Regions from separate parts of the Mucilaginibacter sp. cycad4 genome, predicted to be linked through region 1. Evidence: riboswitches for the same ligand, from Rfam matches in the RefSeq annotation. Region 1 holds a riboswitch; each other region holds the start of a gene.
The links. A riboswitch is a leader RNA that binds a small molecule or an ion and turns the genes downstream of it on or off. The one in region 1 is predicted to bind S-adenosylmethionine.
Positions count from the first base shown of each region.

Region 2: another riboswitch for S-adenosylmethionine. It lies ahead of SNE26_RS08920 (O-acetylhomoserine aminocarboxypropyltransferase/cysteine synthase); the one in region 1 lies ahead of SNE26_RS15430 (TlpA disulfide reductase family protein).
Region 3: another riboswitch for S-adenosylmethionine. It lies ahead of metH (methionine synthase); the one in region 1 lies ahead of SNE26_RS15430 (TlpA disulfide reductase family protein).

Region 1 is NZ_CP139559.1:3,823,347-3,831,012, reverse strand. It holds gene nagA (N-acetylglucosamine-6-phosphate deacetylase) at 33-1,220, shown strand; gene SNE26_RS15435 (glucosamine-6-phosphate deaminase) at 1,239-2,000, shown strand; SAM riboswitch class I at 2,168-2,281, shown strand; gene SNE26_RS15430 (TlpA disulfide reductase family protein) at 2,401-2,970, shown strand; gene SNE26_RS15425 (SusC/RagA family TonB-linked outer membrane protein) at 3,348-6,530, shown strand; gene SNE26_RS15420 (SusD/RagB family nutrient-binding outer membrane lipoprotein) at 6,537-7,666, shown strand, end outside.
Region 2 is NZ_CP139559.1:2,187,084-2,194,749, forward strand. It holds gene SNE26_RS08890 (SDR family oxidoreductase) at 1-474, opposite strand, end outside; gene SNE26_RS08895 (menaquinone biosynthesis protein) at 657-1,400, opposite strand; gene SNE26_RS08900 (histidine phosphatase family protein) at 1,414-2,040, opposite strand; gene mqnE (aminofutalosine synthase MqnE) at 2,127-3,320, opposite strand; gene SNE26_RS08910 (hypothetical protein) at 3,414-3,932, opposite strand; gene SNE26_RS08915 (aminotransferase class V-fold PLP-dependent enzyme) at 4,032-5,150, shown strand; SAM riboswitch class I at 5,340-5,450, shown strand; gene SNE26_RS08920 (O-acetylhomoserine aminocarboxypropyltransferase/cysteine synthase) at 5,694-7,013, shown strand; gene metX (homoserine O-acetyltransferase) at 7,168-7,666, shown strand, end outside.
Region 3 is NZ_CP139559.1:5,417,524-5,425,189, reverse strand. It holds gene metH (methionine synthase) at 1-3,377, opposite strand, end outside; SAM riboswitch class I at 3,565-3,674, opposite strand; gene SNE26_RS22020 (Bax inhibitor-1/YccA family protein) at 3,809-4,540, opposite strand; gene SNE26_RS22015 (hypothetical protein) at 4,781-5,347, opposite strand; gene murQ (N-acetylmuramic acid 6-phosphate etherase) at 5,450-6,256, opposite strand; gene SNE26_RS22005 (S41 family peptidase) at 6,365-7,666, shown strand, end outside.

The DNA.
Region 1 (7,666 bases):
TGATTTGGAATGTAACATATAAGTATCATCAAATGGACTCTCCGGGTTTAAAAATCATCAATGCAAAAATCATCACGCCAACACGGATCATCAGAAACGGTGCGTTACTGGCCCGAAACGGTAAAATCATCGCTATTGCTGAAGGTAATATTGATAGTGCCGGCGAAACGGTAATTGATGCGGGTGGTAAATACCTGTCGCCCGGCTTTATTGATATTCATGTACATGGCGGCGGGGGGCATGATTTTATGGATAATACTGTTGAGGCCTATCTTGAAATTGCAAAGCTGCACGCCAGCCATGGTACAACGGCCTTTACACCAACAACACTAAGCTGTGAGCAGGGTGCTTTACTCAAAACCCTAAGCCTGTATGAAGAATCGGTGCCATTGAACAAAGATGGGGCACAGTTTTTAGGGATGCACATTGAGGGACCTTACTTTGCTTTGGAGCAGCGCGGTGCACAGGATCCCCGCTTTATCCGGTTACCTGATCCGCAGGAATACCATGAAATTTTACGTCATTCATCCATTGTAAAACGATGGAGCGCCGCCCCCGAGTTAAAAGGCGCCGTTGAATTTGGACGTTTCCTGAAATCAAAAGGGATCTTGCCATCCATAGCGCATACCAACGCCATTTACGAAGAAGTACTTGAAGCCTATGAAAACGGATATACGCATATCACCCACTTTTACTCATGCATGTCGGGCGTAACCCGGCGCAATGCTTACAGGTATGCAGGCGTTATTGAAAGCGGTTATTTACTGGAGGACATGACGGTAGAAATAATTGCCGACGGAAGGCACCTGCCCCCGGCCTTGCTTAAGCTTGTTTATAAGATCAAGGGACCGGAAAAGATTGCCCTGATAACGGATGCCATGCGCGCCGCCGGAATGCCGCCCGGCGAAAGTATTTTAGGCGATCTCCGTAATGGCCTGAAAGTAATAGTTGAAGATAATGTGGCAAAACTGCCCGACAGAAGCGCCTTTGCCGGAAGCGTCGCGACTACCATTCAACTGGTTAAAAACATGATCACACTTGCCGATGTACCGGTAATTGATGCCGTGAAAATGATGACCCTAACCCCGGCTAAAATTATGCGGGCTGATGAAACCAAAGGATCAATAGCTGTTGGGAAAGATGCCGACCTTGTGATTTTTGATGATGAAATCAACCTGCATAAAACCATCATCGGCGGTAAAATTGTTTATTCCATTTAAACAGTTGATGATACTTCCATGTTAAAGAAAATAAAGGCAGAAAAGCTCGAAGTGATCGTGTTGAAAAACCGGGCCTCTCTTGGCCAAACAGCAGCCAAAATGGTAAGCGGGAAAATTAAACAGCTGCTGCTTACTAAACCTGTAATCAATATGATTTTCGCGGCAGCTCCGTCGCAAAATGAATTTCTGGATGCTTTGGTGAGCGACGGCGACATTGAATGGCAAAAAATAAATGCTTTTCATATGGATGAGTACCTCGGTTTACCTCGTGCTGCTCCTCAATTGTTCAGCAGTTTTCTTAAACGGATGCTTTTTGAGCGGGTGCCATTTGCCTCAGTTAACTATATCGATGGCAATGCCGCAAACTATAAAGCCGAATGTGAACGCTATGCCCTGCTGCTGAAAAATAACCCGGTTGATATTGTATGCATGGGGATAGGGGAGAACACCCATATAGCCTTTAATGATCCGCATATGGCAAACTTCCATGACCCGGAAATGGTAAAAAGAGTGCAACTGGATCATGCCTGCAGGCAACAGCAGGTTAATGACGGTTGTTTTGAAACGTTAGATACTGTACCCGAATACGCGCTTACACTAACTATCCCCGCCCTGGTGGCTGCTGCCGATATTTTTTGCATGGTGCCCGGCGCTAATAAAGCGGAGGCGGTAAAATATACCCTGCATGAGCCCGTTTCAGAGCGTTATCCCTCCACCATCTTAAAAACACATCATAACGCTATCCTTTTTGTTGATGCCGATAGTTTTAGCCGGATTTAGCAGTTCTGAGTCTTTAGCCATAAGTCAAAGTATCTAAAAGAAAAACCTGACTTATAACTTTGAACTTAACAGTTGATTATTTCATTTTATTGCAATAATTATATAAAGTCTATGGTTTTAGTAGTATTTGTATATATTTGCATCATCAAAACGGTTCTTTGAATATTTTATTATCAAGAAAGACTGAGGGAAAGGCCCTGTGATGTCTTAGCAACCTGTAAGCCCATTGTTATAAAGGTGCTAATTCCTGTCTGCCCAAAATAGGGTGGAAAAGATAATGTAATACGCTATTGCCTTGCATAGTGCAGGGCGCTGTATACTTCCTTTCTCTCTTCAATTTTCTTGTTAATAAACTATTGAAATATCACCGGGATGATATTACGGTTTAACATGTATAGCAATGAACATTAAACATTTACTTTTTACCTGCTCACTTTCAATAACTACATTGCTGGCTGCCGCGCAAACAAAAACTGCCGCCGACCCTGCTGCGGTCGACCGCGGTTATATCGTAAAAACGGGCGACGTTGCTCCGGCAGATTTCGACCTTGTACTCAACGACGGTACTAAAACATCATTAAAGCAATTGCGGGGCAAAGTGGTTATCCTGCAGTTTACCGCAAGCTGGTGCAGCGTATGCCGCGAGGAAATGCCTCATTTGGAAAAAGAGATCTGGCAGGCTTATAAAGATAAAGGCCTGGTTTTAATCGGCGTTGACCGCGATGAGCCGCTTGAAAAAGTGAAGGGTTTCCACCAGGCTATGAATATCAGTTATCCGCTGGCACTGGATCCGGGTGCTGAGATCTTCGGCCGATATGCTAACAAAAAGAGCGGCGTTACCCGCAACGTGGTTATCAACCGTGATGGAAAAATAGTTTATCTCACCCGTTTATATGATAAACAGGAATTTGCATCCATGTTAAAAGCGGTTGATGCTTTGGTGAACAATAAAATAGCATCTGTTAACTAAAAAAGCTACTGATAGCAGCCCTGTGAACAGCCATTAAATCAAAAATCTATCTATCTGCACTTATTTAATACCCGTTTTTATGAAAACAAAAACTACCCCCTTACACAAAAATGCTTCGGTTTCATTAGCACAATCAACGTGTAAATTCTATTCAAGTATGCAAAGCATGCATTGTTGCTGTTAATTTCTTACAGCATGTATGGTATTAATGCCCAGGCATGCTGCAGCTTGCAATGGCATTAATAGATACTATCCCCCTAATCAATTCTTTACAGCTATAATTAGGTTTATGAGCCGGGCAAATCATGCCTGCTGAGGCCATTGCCATGCTTTTTGTACCTGTATCGGCATTAAAAATTAAAACAATTTTAATTATCATGTTAAAAATTTACAAGCTATTACTGGCAATTGTATTGCCTTTTATTCTCGTCCAAACGGTTGCGGGGCAATCCGTTAAAATAAGCGGGGTGGTAACCGCTAAAGCCGACGGGCTGCCGCTGCCCGGTGTTAGTGTATCTGTTAAAGGTAAAAACACGGGTGCACAAACCAATGTAGATGGCAGATATGCCATCAGTGCTAATGTGAACGATGTGCTCAGGGTGAGCTATATTGGTTTTACAACCCAGGAGATTCCGGTTACGCAAGGTACTTCAACCTTAAATATCGTATTAATTGAAGCGCCAAATTCATTGAATGAGGTGGTTATAACAGCCCTCAATATCTCAAAAGATAAAAAGTCGTTGGGTTATTCCGTGCAGGGTTTAAAATCAAAAGATATATCTGAGGCAAAAGAAACCAACTTTGTAAACGCGCTGGCAGGTAAAATTGCCGGTGTACAGGTTACCAATAGCCAGGGCGATATGGGTTCATCGCGCATTGTTATCCGCGGCGAAACTTCCATATCAGGTAATAATCAGCCCTTATTTGTGGTGGATGGGGTTATAGTTGATAACAGCCAGTTTTTAGGAACTAATGGTTCAAGGGATTTTGCCAATGCTATTTCGGATCTTAATTCGGAAGATATTGAATCGGTAAGTGTGTTGAAAGGACCAAACGCTGCTGCGCTTTATGGTTCACGTGCGGCAGCAGGTGTTATTCTTATCAGGACTAAAACAGGTAAAGGTGCAAAAGGATTGGGTGTTACCATAAACTCCAATACCAGTTTTTCAAATGTGCAGTTACTGCCCGATTATCAGAACCAGTATGGACAGGGCTCAAATGGAAAATTCAATTATGTTGATGGCAAAGGCGGCGGTGTTAACGATGGTGTTGACGAAAGCTGGGGCCCTGCATTGGATGGTTCATTGATCCCGCAGTTTTATTCAAACGGCCAGGCTGTTCCGTTTGTGGCGCATCCCGATAACGTAAAAGACTTTTTCAAAACCGGGGTTACACTTAATAATGGCATCGCGATAGCAAGCAGCAGCGATAAAAGCGATTTCAGGCTATCATATAATAACCTGCACCAAACAGGTATTGTACCTAATACTTCACAAGGGCGCAACTCTTTCGCTTTAAATTCGAGCTATCGTATTAATCCTAAATTAACTGTAAATACTATTGTTGATTACAGCAAGGACGATGCTGACAACCTTCCGGGCACATATGGAAAACGGGCAACCAGCACCATGCTGCAGTTTACCTGGTTTGGTCGCCAGGTTGATATCAACCAGTTGAAAAATTATAAAGATGCCAATGGTAATACCTTTAACTGGAATAACAGCTATTACAGCAACCCTTACTGGCTGGCTTATGAAAACACGGTTGGTCAGCATAAAAATCACCTGATAGGTAGCATCGAATTGAATTATAAGATCATCGATGGCCTGTCGGCAAACTTTCGCACAGGTACCGATTATTATAATGACCGCCGTAAGATCAAAGTAGCCTATGGCACCAACGGAACGCCATTTGGCTCATACGAAGAGGATGCTTACAGCGTAAACGAAAATAATACGGAAGCGAGATTGCAATACACCAGGAAGCTAAATAATGACTTTTCGCTTGATGTATTTGGAGGCGGCAATATCGCCGTCAGGACAACCGAACGAAACGATCAGGTAGCACCAAAACTTGCCGTTGCCGGATTATATACGCTGAGCAACTCCCGCGATCCGCTGGTTTCAACCAATGAATATGGCAAACTAAAAACTTACAGCTACTTTGGCTCGGCACAGCTTGGCTTCAGAAACTATGCGTTTATTAACTTTACAACCCGTAACGATTGGTCATCAAGCTTACCGGCCGACGCGCTGTCTTATTTCTATCCATCCGTAAACGGCAGCTTAATATTGTCAGAGGCACTGGGTATCAAAAGCGATGTGCTCACCTATGCTAAATTGAGAGGAGGCTGGTCAAAAGTAGGTAAGGCGACTGATCCTTATCAATTAATTAATGTTTTCACTTCTTCAACTCTTTTTAATGGCAACCCGCAACTAAGTTCACCTGCAATTGATTTGAATAATCACCTTAAACCAGAAACTACAACATCGGCAGAAGCTGGTTTTGAACTGGGTTTTTTTCATGATAGGATACATCTGGATGTAAGTGGCTATAACACCAATAGTACTAACCAGATTCTTACAGTACAGGTAAGTTCAGCAGTAGGGTATAACTACAAAGTAATAAACGGTGGCCGTATCAACAATAAAGGCCTGGAAGTTCAGTTGGGCCTTACCCCGATTAAATCTAAAGGATTCACTTGGGATATTACTACCAACTACTCATTAAACCGCAGTAAAGTAGTTTCGCTTGATGCTGAAGGCCGCCTTGAAAACGTACCGTTAGGATCCGACCGCACTGTACAGGTTTTAGCCGCGCGTGGTTTGCCTTACGGAACACTTTATGGTACTGCTTACCAGCGCAATGCTTCCGGGCAGATTATCATTGATGGCAGCGGCATACCTGTGTTCAGCGCAACCAAACGTGCTCTTGGTAAGTATACCCCAAATTGGTTAGGAAGTATCAATAACAGTTTTTCGTACAAGGGAATTAACCTGAGCTTTTTGGTTGACGCGCGTTTCGGTGGTTCTATTTATTCAAACACAAACCGCACAGGTACCTATACCGGTGTACTTGCTTCCACATTACCTGGGCGCGGCGCTGCCAATGGCGGTTTGAGCTATTATTATCCGGATAATAAACCAACAAATCCGGCAGTGCAGGTTACCGGTGCGGCCCCTGCCGGTGTAACTGTATATAACGATGGTATGATATTTAAAGGCGTAAAGGCCGATGGCTCTCCAAATACCACTATCATACCGGCACAGTCATACTATAAAGGCTTTACCAATATTGACGAAGCTTTTGTATACGATGCCTCATATATCAAACTTCGCGAAGTGAAACTGGGCTATTCCATACCGGCAAAATTGATTAATAAGATAGGTTTCCAGGGAGCTACGTTTTCGGTAGTTGGCCGTAACCTGTGGATCATCCATAAAAACGCTCCGAATATTGATCCGGAAACTGCCTTCAATACAGGCAATGGCCAGGGATTGGAAGATCTTACCCTGCCAACTGTACGCAACATCGGTTTTAACGTAAACCTTAAATTTTAAAACATCATGAAACTTAAATATATAAGCATATTATCCGGCGCGATCTTATTATCGGTAACATCGTGCAAAAAGGAACTTGTGAGGATCAATCAAAATCCTAACGGCTCACAAACAGCACAGCCAGATTACCTTTTGACCGCTGCAACCAAAGCAACTGCCGATACTTATTGGGGGGTAGCTAATAATATGGATGCCAGTTTGCTTTTTGTGCAATACTGGTCTAAAATTCAGTATACCGATCCCGACAGGTATATTTATGCCAGCACTGCTTTTGAAGATCTTTGGTCGGCAGGTTATGCAAAAGGTATTATAAACTTTAATGAGATTATTAGACTTGCCGATGCGCAGGGTAATGCTAATTATAAAGGTGTTGCGTTGGTGCTGCGTTCATGGACATTTAGTTTATTAACCGAGGCTTTTGGCAATATCCCTTACAAGCAGGCAACCAATATCGATCAATACCTTACCCCTGCTTATGATACTCAGAAAGATGTTTATTTTGCTTTGCTGGATGACCTGAAAGCCGCTCAAACAGCGCTTGATCCTTCGGGCAAGGCTATAGCCGGTGATGTAATATATGGTAACAATATTGCATCATGGAAAAAGTTTGCCAACTCTTTAAGGTTTCGTATTGCTTTACGTATAGCCGATAGGGAACCTGCCAAAGCCAAACAAGTGCTGGCAGATATCCAGGCCGAAGGGGGCTCATACATCAGCTCGAACGCCGAAACAGCTCAGTTCACCTATATTGATTCGCCAAATCAAAACCCGGTAAGCAATCTGTTTGACACGCGTGATGATTACCGTATCAGCAAAACCATAGTTGATAAGCTGTTTGCGCTCAACGATCCGCGCTTATCTATATACGCTGCTCCAACGCAGGATGCAACACCGCAAAAATATGTTGGCTTGCCAAATGGCTTATTAGTAGGTGATGCCAGCAACTACGGTTTTACCAAAACATCAAAACCGGGTACTTACTTCAGGGCTCCGCACACCCCGGCCGTAATATTGAGTTACGCCGAGAGCTTGTTTGACAGGGCTGAAGCCGCTGCACGCGGTTTTACCACTGAGGATGCTACCTCGTTATATGGCCAGGCTGTTACAGCTGCATTAGCGCAATACGGTATCTCTTC
Region 2 (7,666 bases), 1.6 Mb from region 1:
TTCATGTACGCTGCTCATGCAGATGATCTTGCCCGCGGCTTTGCTTCCTCCTTCAACAACACCGCGTTTTATAAACTCCCTGGCAGCCTCCCTGGCACAAAGAAACTGGCCGGTTAAGTTAATACTGATCACTTTGTTCCAGTCATCAAGCGTCATATCAACCAATCTGGCATCTTTTTGCAAACCGGCATTATTTACAAGGATATCGATAGTGCCGTATTGCTTAAATATTTCGGCAAACATGGCTTTTACCTCTTCTTCGTGGCTCACATCAGCCCGGAATGCAAATGCCTCGCCGCCTGATGCCCTGATCTGGCCAACCACATCATCGGCGGCAGCTTTATTATGGGCATAGTTAATCAGTAGTTTGGCTCCGGCAGCGGCCATTGCCAACGCTACGCCTTTACCAATGCCGCTATCGGCACCAGTTACCAACGCCGCTTGTCCTTTTAATAGTTGGGGGTTATTGCTCATAGATAAACGTTTTTGTGTTTAAGATAAGCAATTGAATTGAGAGGGGAATTGTTTTTGTCTGAACCGGGATTTCTCCCCGTCATTGCGAGGCACGAAGCAATCGCGAACTATACAGGGCGAACCTGCTAATCGGGGATTGCTTCGTGCCTCGCAATGACGCTTTTGAAGAAACGGACGACAAATTACAACGCCTTTATATAATCATGAAACATGTACAGGGCTTTCTTCTTTTCCGCTGTTAAATCATAATCTATTTTAACCATCAGGTAGTCAACCAGGTCAAAATCATCGCGCATGGTTAATTCTTTAAACAGCTCTTCCCGGTGGTCAAGGCCGTATTTTAACGACTCATTAAACTCATCCATAAATTCCTGCGGGATAGGTTTATTGGCTATCCAGGCTGCAAAGGTGAACGGCAGGCCGGTCATTTTTTGCCATTCTTCGGCAAGGTCGTAAACGTATCTGTATTGCTGCTTCTTGCCGAAGGTACGGTCGCCTATTTGCACAAAGGCGGTTTGTTCATCTGTAGATTGAGCATAATCCGGCGCATTAATTACCTGCTGTGGATTTACCTGCCAGTGGTTTTTAAGCAGCACACGGGCCAGGTTATTTGATGAGCGCGATTGCGGATCAAGCTGAATAGTGGTTACATCCTTAATATCGCAATTACTGAAAATAAAAACTGAGTTTACTGCGCCTACTGCGCCAATGCAATAGTCAGAAACAATTTCCCATTTTGGCAAACTCAATGCCGCTGCAACCGGGATAAGACCGATATCAACCACATCGTCTATGAGCTTTTGTGCACAGTCTGACGGGATATCAAGGCTCAGGTCAATTTTGTTAATAATGTCGGTATGTTGAATGCCGTATAAAAAGGGTTTGGTATTAGTGTAGCTTACTGCTGATATTCTGATCTTGTTCACAAATTCGCTATTTCTATTCTTCGGAATGTTTTAGATGTTCGGCGTTATTAAAGTCGATGATCTCAAATTTTTCGCCATTGTAGGTTACCTTATATAATACCAGGTTTTGATGCGGGAAGGTATCCATTTCGGATAAGGGTTTGCCGGTAAGGATGCAAAGCAACAAGCGTAAAGCACGGCCATGCATACAAATAAGCACGTTTTTTTCTTCAGGGTGGCTCATGATCACCTCCATGGCCTCGCGCTGGCGTACCTCAACCTCAAGCGGACTTTCGCCTCCTTCAAATTTGCTGTCGAGTTTACCATCCAGCCAATCGCGCATAATCTGCAGAAAAGCGGCTTTATTATCGGTAGTTGGCGACTGGCCTTCGTGAATGCCCCAGGCCAGCTCATCCAAACCCGGAAGCTTTTCATAAGGAATCCCCAGATCAATAAAAGGCTGGATACTTTGCTGGGTGCGCTTTAATGCCGATATATAAATTTTATCAAACGGGACTGTTTTATAAGCCTCAAAAAACTGGCAGGCCTGTTTACGGCCTTCGTCATTTAAATCGGTATCTACTCCGCGGCCCTGTATAATACCAAGTTTGTTATACTCAGTTTGGCCGTGGCGTACTATATATAAGGTTTTTTGTATCATTCTTCTTTAAGCTTAAAGCGCAAGGCTTAAAGCTTTCCTGCTTGTTGTGTTTTTTCTTTTTAGCTTCCGGCTTTAAGCTTTTAGCTTCAATTAATAACCGGTAATTTGTAGTACTGGGGCTTTGGCTCATCGCCAAACTCAAAGTTGGTATAATCCGTTACTACATTATATAATGTATCACGTTCGATGGGCTGGCGGCTTACGTGTTTAATTAACTCTACCACCTGTTTGGTGCTCATGCCGGGATGCTGCTCTTCGGCACCGGCCATTGAGTATATTTTGGTGGTATCATCCAGCGTTCCATCAATATCGTCAACGCCAAAATTAAGCGAAAGCTGTGCTGTAGTACGGCTGATCATGGCCCAGTAGGCTTTGATATGATCAAAGTTATCCAGGTAGATGCGGGATACAGCGTAATTGCGCAAATCTTCAATTACCGAAACCTCGGGTACGTGCGACATCTGGTTATCCTTGTTACGGAACTTAAGCGGAATGAATGTCTGGAACCCGCCTGTTTTATCCTGCAACTGGCGCAGGCGCTCCATGTGGTCAACACGATGTTTATATGCTTCAATATGCCCGTAAAGCATGGTTGCATTTGAACGGCCGCCAAGCTTATGCCACTCTTCATGAATAGCCAGCCACTGATCGGCAGTGCATTTATCTTTCGAGATCTGGTCCCTTATTTCAGGGTCGAAAATTTCCGCGCCGCCGCCGGGGATTGAGTCCAGCCCTGCTTCCTGCATCAGGCGCATGCCAGTGGCGTAATCAATTTTTGCTTTTTTAAATATGTAATGATATTCAACCGGAGTTAACGCCTTGATATGCAGTTCCGGGCGGTGGGCACGGATGCGGGCAAAAAGCTCCTGGTAAAAAGGCACATCATATTGCGGCAACACACCGCCAACAATATGGACCTCGGTAACGGGCTCGCCGTCATATTTGGCAACCATGTTGAACATCTCATCCATGGTATATTCCCATCCTTCTGATTTTTGTTTCAGCAGGCGCGAGTATGAACAAAATTTGCAGTCGTAAACGCAAAGATTGGTTGGCTCAATATGAAAATTACGGTTAAAATAAGTTTTATCGCCGTGGCGTTCCTCGCGAATGTAATTGGCTAAAGTGCCAAGATATCCAAGTTCGCCCTGCTCGTAAAGCAAAACGCCTTCATCAAAAGTGATGCGTTGTTTGTCAAGAACTTTTTGAGCAATATGCTTTAAATCAGCAGATAAATTCGGATCGTTAAGTAAAAACTGTAAATTATCTGAATTATGCATCAATTAAAAATTTGACCAAAGGTACTAAAAAGCATAAAAGTAATATGCGTTATGACACATATCGGCCAAATTTCACGGTAAATTACAATAAAGTTACAGAGCCTTGATTTCGCTTATAGCGATGCCTGTTGAGCAATCATCCTGGCAGCCATTGGGTACATAGCTGGCTATTGAGATCATACCATCATTATTGGTTTCAAAATAAATGGTGTTCTTTTTCTTATCTGCTGCAAGCCATTCGTTCTTTGCTTTTTGATAAACCTGGTCCAGGGTTATTGGCGCAGCACCGGCGGCGTGCTGGTTTAACGAATTTTTATCTTCATACCATTGATCCCCTATTTTTTTTGTTGGAGGAGTATTTGCAGCTGTATATTCTAAAGTATATGAAAGATAATCTCTTGATACTACCGCGCCATTTTGAACGGTGATCTTTGTTTCGGAGCCATAGCCAAAAATTGAACCGGCATTAACGGTGTAAGTATAAGAGTTTTTGCTTTCGGCCTTAAAGTTTTGCCATGCTTTATAGCTTTTGTCGTAGGCTGTATCATTGGCATCTTTTTTACAGGCATATAGCCCTATAATAGCAAACAGGAAGATAAGGCATTTTTTCATGTGGTTTGGTTTTTAAACCTATTCGGCAAAAAATATAAAAACGCTACAGCTAAAAACAAATATTCTTGTTTATTTTGGCCGATATCATAATACAATACCATGAAAACTGAAACTATAGCCATACACGCCGGTAACCACGTTGATGAAGCAACAAGGGCCGTGATACAACCCATTATTATGTCAACCACGTTTGAGCGCGGTGAGGATGGCGGTTTCCCGGCGGGTTATATTTACAGCCGTTCATCAAACCCCAACCGCCATGCATTGGAGCATGTGCTGGCTAAGTTAGAGGGCGGTGTTGAAGCGGCTTCCTTTTCATCGGGCAATGCGGCCGGGATGTCGGTATTTCAATCATTGGAGCCTGGCACCCATATAATTGCGCCCGATGATATGTATCACGGCCTGCGCAACCAGCTTAAAACCCTTTTCGCCGGGATCCTTACCTTCGATTTTATCGATGTGAACGATCCGGAAGTTTTGCAGCAGCACATTAAACCCGAAACAGGTTTGATCTGGATAGAAACGCCTTCAAACCCTTTGCTTAAAATAACCGATATTAAAAAGGTAGTTGCCATTGCCAAAGCAAAGGGTATTAAAGTTTTATGCGATAATACTTTTGCAACACCAATTTGCCAGCGGCCGCTTGAGCTGGGCGCGGATATGGTTATGCACTCGGCCACCAAATACTTCGGCGGGCACAGCGACCTGATGGGCGGCGTTTTGATTACTGCCGAAAAGAACGATTGGTGGACAAAAATCAGGCAGGTGCAGGAAATGGGTGGCGCTATCCCCTCGCCTATGGACTGCTATTACCTGGTACGCAGTATCAAAACCTTGCCGTACCGTGTAAAAGGCCATGTACAAAATGCCCAATTGCTTGCCGAATATCTTGAACAACATCCGAATGTTGAACAGGTAATGTACCCTGGTTTGCCATCGCACCCGCAACACGATATTGCCAAAGATCAGATGCTGGCTTTTGGTGGGATGTTATCCTTTACTATTAAAGGTGATGAGAACGATACCCATAACATTATTAATAAACTTAAGCTATTCATTAAAGCAACCAGCCTGGGCGGTGTTGAAAGCCTGATAGAACACCGGGCTACCGTTGAAGGCCCTGATACAAAAACACCGCGAAACCTGCTTAGGGTTTCCGTTGGGCTGGAGCATATTGATGATCTGATAGCTGATATGGAACAGGCTTTATTGAGGTAAAAGGCAAAAGGTTAAAGGTTTTGTGAGAAAAGGATTTTCGATCTACACGAACGCTACTACCTTTTGCCTTTAACCTTTTACCTCAAAAAAAATAAAATTTGGTACATTATCCCATAATCCCTTATATTCGCAACATTATTTGGTAGCGATACCAAGGTCGATCAATACTCCGCACATAGTTCGGGTTTTGATTTATAAAGAAGCGGCGAGAGATCAGGCTCAATGACCCGCTGGCAACCCTTCAATGTTGAAGAAGGTGCCAATTCCTGTCCCGGCAAATAACACCGGGGAATATAAATTTATAACCATGAAAAGTTTAATTAAATTTACGCAACGCAACACTTTTTACACCTTAAACGGTAACGTACAATATATTAGCTCCCCTATTGGCTGTATTTGTATGTGTTGCTGCTGTTGATGCTTAGCACGCTCCTATTTTTCATTCTCTGAAAAGCGTGTTGTTAACCGGTTGTTTTTAAACCGGCTTTCCAAATCCATCTAAACATTAAAAATCTAAATTAAACACATTAAAAAATTACAACTATGTCTGCCTTAAAATTCGAAACCTTACAATTACACGCCGGCCAGGAAGTTGATCCAACCACAGGTTCACGCGCTGTGCCCATTTACCAAACTACTTCATACGTATTTAACAGTGCCGAGCATGGTGCTAACCTGTTTGCATTAAAAGAGTTTGGTAATATTTACACCCGCATCATGAACCCCACTACCGATGTATTTGAAAAACGCATCGCAGCTTTAGAGGGCGGGGTGGCTGCGCTGGCAACAGCATCGGGCCAGGCCTCACAGTTTCTTGCCCTGAATAATATTTTACAGGTTGGCGATAACTTTGTTACTTCCCCTTTCCTGTATGGTGGCACTTATAACCAGTTTAAAGTAGCATTTAAACGTTTGGGTATCAATGCGCGCTTTGCCAAAGATGATACCGCGGCAAGCATTGAAGCACTTATTGATGATAAAACAAAAGCAATTTTCCTGGAAACCATAGGTAATCCCGGCTTTACCATTGCCGATTTTGACAAGGTGAGCGAAGTTGCCAAAAAACATGATCTGCCATTAATTGTTGATAATACCTTCGGCGCGGGTGGTTACCTCTTCCGCCCTATCGAACATGGCGCTAACGTAGTTGTTGAGTCGACAACCAAATGGATTGGCGGGCATGGCACCAGTATTGGCGGTGTTATAATTGACGCCGGTAATTACAACTGGGGCAATGGCAAGTTCCCGCAATTTACAGAGCCATCTGAAGGTTACCACGGACTGATATTTAACGATGTATTTGGTATCGGCGGTCCGTTTGGCAATATTCAATTTATTATCCGCGCCCGTGTTGAGGGCTTGAGAGATTTCGGTCCCTCTCAGGCGCCATTTAATTCATGGTTGAATATCCAGGGACTGGAAACGCTGTCACTGCGTGTACAGCGCCACGTTGACAATGCCCTGCAATTAGCCAAATGGCTGGAGCAGCATCCGCAGGTGGCAAGCGTAAATTACCCGGGACTGGAATCATCACCGTACCACGAGCTTGCAAAAAAATATTTAAAAAATGGTTTTGGCGGCGTATTGTCATTCGAGATTAAGGGGAGTAAAGAGCAGGCCAGCCAGGTGATCAACAACCTGAAACTGGTAAGCCATTTAGCCAATGTGGGCGATGCAAAAACGCTGATCATCCAGCCATCGGCAACCACACATCAGCAATTATCTGCTGAAGAGCAATTAGCTGCCGGTGTTACACCAGCATCATTGCGTGTAGCTGTTGGCATTGAGCATATTGACGATATCAAAGCCGATTTTGAGCAGGCTTTTGCGAAGATTAGGGCAAGTGAGGGTGAATTAGTTTAACAATGTATAGTTTTTTTTAAGTGATATAGTAAACGTTACGTGTAGTTAAGTCTTAAGTTCTAAGTCTACAGCCCGAAGTCAAATCTTTAAAATGTTTGACTTTCGACTTCAAACTAAAGACTTTCGACTTAACACAGCGTGACAAATAACAAGAATGAACGCAGAGATATTTAAATACACTGATACTTTTGAATTTGAATCGGGCCGGCAGCTTGAGGGCTTAGAGATAGGCTTTCATACATACGGCAGGTTAAATAAGGAAAAAAATAACGTTGTTTGGGTTTGCCATGCGCTCACAGCCAACAGCGATGTGTTTGACTGGTGGAAGGGACTTATTGGTGAGGGCTACTTTTTCAACCCCGAAGAGCATTTTATAGTTTGCGCCAATATTTTGGGTTCGCCTTATGGTACTACCAGTCCGTTGAGCATTAACCCGGTTACCGGGCAGCCTTATTATCTTTCATATCCCCAGTTTACTACAAGAGATATGGTTAAAGCGCACCAGTTGCTTGCCGAACATTTAAACATCAATAATATCAGTGTATTGATTGGCGGTTCATTAGGTGGGCAGCAGGCTATGGAATGGGCTATTATTGAACCAGAGCGGATCAAAAATCTGATCCTGATAGCTACCAACGCTAAACACTCGCCAT
Region 3 (7,666 bases), 1.6 Mb from region 1:
TTGGCATAGCCCCAGTGTTCTTTACGTACCAACTCATGCATTTTTTCGGCGAAGGCTTCGGCAAGGCGGTCGGCAAGGGCTTTGGCCATAATGCTGTTATAATCGTCATGGTCGGCCTCAAACTCGGCTACCAGTTCGTCGCAACCCAAACCCGTGGTTACAGCAAAGCCTCCAAAATAATCAGGCACACCGCTTTCTTTAGGTGCGATAAAATCCGACAGGGCGTAATATGGATCATTCTTTACCTTTTCGGCTTGCTGACGAAGAGTGTGAATGCGGGTTAATACTTCGGTACGACTTTCATCGGTATACAATTCAATATCATCACCTACACTATTTGCCGGCCAAAAGCCGATAACGCCGCGGGCTGTTAACAGCTTCTCGTTAACGATGCGCTTCATAAGCACCTGTGCATCGTCAAATAGTTTTTTGGCTTCAACGCCTACAAACTTATCCTCAAAGATCTTCGGATAGCTGCCGCGAAGTTCCCAGGTATGGAAAAACGGTGTCCAATCGATATAAGGCAGCAACTCTTCCAGCGGGAAATTCTCAAATACTTTGGTACCGGTAAACGCAGGTTTCGGCGCCACATCGCCATCCAGGCTAATCTGGAACTTGCCCGCGCGGGCTTCTTCGATAGTTACAAAACGTTTATCCGATTTTTTGTTGGCATGTGCTTCACGGGCTTTAGCATATTCATCCTTAATGCCCTGGATATAGGCATCGCGGTTATCCTTGCTCATGAGATTGCTGCATACGGTAACACTGCGCGATGCATCCAGCACGTGAATGGCAGCCCCGGAGTATTGCGGTGCAACTTTTACCGCCGCATGAATGCGCGATGTGGTAGCACCACCAATGATGAGCGGAATGGTAAACCCTTCGCGCTCCATTTCCTTAGCAAAATGCACCATCTCATCAAGCGACGGGGTAATTAAACCACTCAGCCCGATGATATCAACGTTTTGCTTTTTAGCCTCTTCAATAATGCGCTGTGCCGGTACCATCACCCCAAGGTCGATCACCTCGAAGTTGTTACAGGCCAACACCACGCCAACTATATTTTTGCCGATGTCATGTACATCGCCTTTTACGGTAGCCATTAAAACTTTGCCGGCATTAGCACGCTGATCAGCATTGGCGTTGTTCTTTTTCTCTTCCTCGATGAAGGGCAGCAGATAAGCCACTGCCTTTTTCATTACACGGGCCGATTTTACCACCTGCGGCAAAAACATTTTACCCGCGCCAAATAAATCACCCACGATGTTCATGCCATCCATCAGCGGACCTTCAATCACTTCAAGGGGTTTGCTGTAGGCCTGGCGGGCTTCCTCCACATCATCGTCAAGGTATTCAACGATACCCTTCACCAGTGAGTGGGAGAGGCGCTCCTGAACGGTACCTTTACGCCACTCTTCATCACGCACTACTTCTTTGCCTTTACTCTTGATGGTATCGGCAAATTCAACCAAACGCTCGGTAGCATCCGGACGGCGGTTAAGCAGTACGTCTTCCACCAGTTCCAGCAGGTTTTTGGGGATCTCTTCATAAACTTCCAGCATCCCGGCGTTAACAATACCCATATCCATACCGGCTTTAATAGCATGGTACAGGAAAGCCGAGTGCATAGCTTCGCGCACCGTATTATTACCCCTGAACGAGAAGGAGATATTACTTACCCCTCCGCTCACTTTGGCATGGGGCAGGTTTTGTTTGATCCAGCGGGTGGCTTCAATAAAGTCGACCGCATAGTTGTTATGCTCTTCTAAACCGGTAGCAACGGTAAGGATATTAGGGTCAAAAATGATGTCCTGCGGTGGGAAACCCACTTCATTCACCAGGATATCGTATGAGCGTTTACAGATTTCGATACGGCGCTCCAATGAATCGGCCTGACCGGTTTCGTCAAAGGCCATTACAACGGTGGCTGCACCATAGCTTAAGATTTTCCGGGCCTGCTCCCTGAATTTTTCCTCACCCTCTTTTAGGGAGATAGAGTTCACTATACCTTTACCCTGTACGCATTTCAAACCAGCCTCGATCACTGTCCATTTTGAGGAGTCGATCATGATAGGCAGTTTGGCGATATCCGGCTCGGAGGCAACAAGGTTCAGAAATTTCACCATCACCGCTTCCGAATCGATCATGCCCTCATCCATGTTAATGTCGATGACCTGTGCGCCTCCTTCAACCTGTTGCAGGGCAACAGATAAGGCTGCCTCATAATCTTCGGCAAGGATGAGTTTAGAGAACTTTGGAGAGCCGGTGATATTGGTACGTTCACCCACGTTCACAAAGATGCTTTCGGGTTTTATGGTAACGGATTCCAAACCGCTCAGGCGCATATCCGGCTCAATTTGCGGGATAGGGCGGGGCGGATATTTAGCAGCCTTATCGGCAATGCATTTAATATGCTCGGGTGTAGTACCACAGCAACCACCAACGATGTTAACCAACCCGGACTTGATAAAATCATCAACCTGGTGCGCGGTTTCATGCGGGGTTTCATCGTACTGGCCAAACTCGTTAGGTAAACCGGCGTTTGGGTAAGCAGAGATAAATACACCTGCTTTTTCAGAAAGCTCGGCCAGGTGTGGGCGCATTTCCCTGGCACCTAAAGCACAATTTAAACCTACTGATAGCAGGTTGGCGTGGCTTATCGAGTTCCAGAAAGCCTCAACCGTTTGCCCGGAAAGGGTACGGCCCGAAGCATCGGTAATGGTACCCGAAATCATGATACCGCCGTTATCGCGGAAGGCAGGAAAATCCTTACCGGCAGCTTTACATTCCAGCTCATACCGTTTTATGGCGAACAAAGCAGCCTTGGCGTTCAATGTATCGAAAATAGTTTCAACCAATAACAAATGCGAACCACCATCAACCAAGCCACGAACCTGGTCATAATAGGCTTCGGCAAGGTCATCAAAAGTAACGGCGCGGTATCCCGGGTCATTTACATCAGGCGATAAAGAAGCAGTACGGTTGGTTGGGCCTATGGCACCGGCAACAAAGCGCGGTTTGGCAGGGTTGCGCTGCGTATATTCATCGGCAACTTCGCGGGCAATGCGCGCACCTTCGTAGCTTAGTTCATAGGCCAGTTCTTCGAGGTGATAATCGGCAAGGGAAATTACCTGCGTACTGAAAGTATTGGTCTCAATAATATCGGCACCGGCATCCAGGTATTCGGCGTGGATGGCTTTGATAATATCGGGCCGTGTGATATTGAGCAGGTCGTTATTGCCCTGCAGGTCGCTATGATGATCGCGAAAACGCTCGCCACGAAAATCCTTCTCGGTAAGCTGGTACCGCTGTATCATGGTACCCATCGCCCCATCAATCACCAGGATGCGTTTCTGTAATTCTTTTCTAATGTCCATTTTTTGATTTCACCAATTTTTATTTGATGATTTCACCGATTGCTTTGATTTTAAAGATTGTTAGGATCTACCGACGTCTTAAGCAAATAGCCGGTCAGTAAAAATTAAATCAGTGTAATCAGAACAATCGTTGTAATCACAAATAAATAAAAGCTTATCTCGAAAAGTCGGGTGTTGTTATGACTTTCGCTTATCTGTCCGGGCGCATAATTGCTGCCTGGTAGAATGTAGCACCTTGTGAAGCACAGGTTGCTAAGACATCGCAGGGTCTAATCCCTCCGTCTTTCTCCATAAGCACCGCAAAGTTGCGCAATAAAGTTGTCATTTGCAAGTGTATAACGTACGCTAAATATCACAGCTAAGCCACATTGTTAAACAAAAAAAGCCGCCTATGAAAACGGCAGCTTTTTGATTGAGTTTCTTAATTAGAATTATCTTCTTCTGCCGAATAAACGGAGGATCATCAGGAAAAGGTTGATGAAGTCAAGGTACAATGTTAAACCACCTAAAAGGGCCATTTTACTTGTTGATGAGGTGCCATATTCAAGACCGGCTCCTATGCGTTTCAATTTCTGAACATCATAAGCGGTTAATCCAACAAATACTGCGATGCCAACATAACTGATGATGTATTCTAACTGAGAACTATGCATAAACATGTTAAATAACGATGCTACGATAATACCAATAAGACCCATCATCATGATCGATCCAAACTTGGTAAGATCGGTATTGGTTGTATACCCTGCCACGGCCATTATACCGAAAACAACAGAGGTTGTAATAAATACGCCAAGTACCGAGCTTTCTGTAAACACTCTTAGTATATAACTTAAACTAATACCCATAACTGCCGAAAAAGCGATAAACAGCAGTGCTGCTACACCGTATGATAAACGGTTAAAGCCAAATGAGATTATCAGTACGAACGCAAGCGGCGCAAACATTACAATGGTACCTAAACCGGTATTGCCGCCGGTGGCAGGGTCCCTAAGCATTTCATATAACGCCTGGTTACCTGAAAATATGAACGCACACAAGGCCGAAAGCCCCAGGGCAACAAACATCCACACAAATACATTAGCTATGAATTTGCGCGACGCATCTTGTTCATTTAATTGTATTACGTTTTTATAAACGTATTCGGGATCTTTAATTTCCATTTTTTGTTATTAAATAATATACGAATTTATGAATAAAAAGTGAATGTAAGGTGAAGAAAGGGAGGAAAGAAGCAAGACAGTTTTGTCGTCTCTATAACAAGCACCGTCATGTTGATTACTTGTTTCAACACCTCACTCGCTAAGCCACCTGCTTAGCAAATCGCCTACCTATCCAGTGGGGTGCTGAAACAAGTTCAGCATGACCCGGTTGTTGCTTTGCCCGAAAGGCTTCCGGTAAGATTAGTTTAAACGGCGCATCAACTGCTCTTCCACCTTTTTGAAAACCTGTACAGGTTTTAGGGCTCTCCACCCAAGGTTATCAAGTTCGCCGCCGAAGTTGATGTAGTAGTCGATGTTGTTGTGTTTAAACTCATCGATTACGTGGTCGCGGAAGTTGATGCCTGCTATCCAGCCGTCCTCCACATCCTGGAACCACTCTTCGTAATAGCAATCATCGCTTGAGTGAAAGTTGAGTACGTTTTCGCCTATCAGGATAAAGTGGGTGATGCCGTTATCGATCATCAGGTCAAGTAGTTCGCGCTTCAGCAGCATGATGTCGTTATTGATGGCGTCGTTCCATTCGCCTATCAGCTCAATAATGGTGTAGCCTTTATCATAATCGGCAAAAAGCACTTTAAGGTAAAGTGTATTGGAGCCGAATGAATCCCATTGCGGGTGCAGCAGGTAATTGTATACCTGCTTGTCAAATTCAAACTCGCTGTATTCTGTTGCATAAAAAGGCGAAAACTCATCTTCCGATGCTACGTAATCATCTCGCCAGCGATAATATGGTTCAATTTCGTGCATTGTGTTAATTTCAATTGTCTGAACCTGAATTTATTGAATTGAAAAATTTATCGAATGCCAGGCATTTTCAAATTTTCAAATCAGCACATTTTCAAATTCAGCTTATTTTTTAAAATGATCAACAGCGCTCCGTACGCTGCCGTATTGTTTCAGTAACCCGGCTGCTTCCTCTTCGCTCAAGCCGGTTTCGTCCATTACCATATGTGTGCCCCTGTTCACTAATTTATGATTGCTTAATTGCATATCAACCATCCTGTTCCCTTTTACACGGCCAAGCTGGATCATTACGCTTGTGCTCAGCATATTTAAAACTAATTTTTGTGCGGTACCGGCCTTCATACGGGTTGATCCTGTTAAAAACTCCGGACCGGTTACCACTTCAACCGGGTACTGTGCCACAGCCGCAACCGGGCTGCCGCTGTTACAAACAATGCAGCCGGTAACTAAATTATGCTCATTGGCTGTTTTTAAACCGCCAATTACATAAGGCGTAGTGCCCGAAGCCGCAATGCCAACAACTACATCTTTATCATTAATGTCAAAAGCCTCCAGATCTTTCCAGGCCTGTACAGCATCATCTTCGGCAAATTCAACTGCTTTACGGATTGCGCCATCGCCACCGGCTATCAAGCCTACTACCATATCAAACGGAACGCCGAATGTTGGCGGGCATTCCGATGCATCAACCACACCTAAACGGCCGCTTGTACCGGCGCCTATGTAAAACAACCTGCCGCCGTTTTTCATCCTCCGGGCAGTGATGGTAGCAAGCGCTTCTATCTGCGGCAGGGCCTTTTCCACAGCAAGGGGAACGGTTTTATCCTCGTTATTAATGTTTTCTAAAATTTCCCTTACGGCCTGTTTTTCGAGGTTTTTATAGTGCGATTCCCTTTCGGTGGTGGTTTCCATAGCCTGTTTTCAAATAATTTATAACAAAATTCGGTAAAAATCATCAAAAGCAAGGGTGCAGGTAAAAATTATTGACCCTGCAATTGTTAACTTTGTGTGTAATAAGTTATGAAGAGGACCGCGGGTGTAATTTTCCGGACAATAATTCTGCTGCTGGTAGGGGTGATGATAGGCCAGGTGCTTAACAAGGATTTTGCCGCGCGTAACCTTGGCTTCTCTTTTGTGAGCAATAGTAAGATAGCAAAGGTACTGCAACTGGTTGACCGTAACTATGTTGACAGCGTTAATATCGATAGCATTGAAGGGGTATCGGTAAATAACCTGCTTCAAAACCTCGATCCGCATTCGCTTTATTTACCGCAGCAGCAGGCGCAATCCATCAATGAACGGTTAGACGGTGGTTTTAACGGTATCGGTATCGAATATCAGTTGCTGCGTGATACACTGATCATTACACAGGTTTATGCGGGGGGCCCGGCCGAAAAGGCAGGACTGCTGGTGGGAAGTAAGGTGATCAATGTTGATGATAAGAAGTTTTCGGGCAGTAAGCTAACGGCTACCCGTATAAATGGTGTTTTCAGGGGTGAAAAGGATGCTGAAATAAAATTGAGCGTTGTGCCTCCGCTGAGCAAAGATTTAAAAATACTTACCGTTAAGCGCGGACATGTTGACCTGAGCAGTGTTGATGCCGCCTATATGGCCGATGCCAAAACTGGTTATATCAAAATCAGTAAGTTTTCGGCTACTACCGACGTCGATTTCAGAAAGGCGTTAACGGCCCTAAAAGTTGACGGCATGAATAAGTTACTACTTGACCTGAGAGGCAATGGCGGCGGCTACCTGAATGCTGCTACCTCATTAGCTGATGAGTTTTTAACCGACGGGAAGCTGATAGTTTATACCAAAGGTATACACGAACCCCGTACCGATTATTTTGCTACAGATTCGGGCATGTTTCAAAAAGGGAAGCTTACCGTGCTTATTGATGAATACTCGGCTTCGGCCAGCGAAATTTTAGCAGGTGCCTTGCAGGACCTGGACAGGGCCACTATTGTTGGGCGCCGGTCGTTTGGTAAAGGCCTGGTGCAGCAGCAGTTTGCTTTTGACGACGGTTCGGCAGTGAATTTAACGGTGGCAAGGTATTATACCCCTTCGGGCCGCTCTATCCAGAAATCATACAAAAACGGGGTGGACAGTTACCGTAATGAACTGGCCCAGCGCATGCAAAAGGGCGAGCTTTTTTCAGAACAAAGCAACCTGAACGACAGTGTTTTTAAAGGAACGCCATCATACCATACCTCAAGCGGGCGTAAAGTTTTTAGCGGCGGCGGTATCATGCCTGATGTTTTTGTACCGGCGGATACCAGCAGGTTTACACCGCTTATCCAGGACCTGAGCCAGCAGCAATTA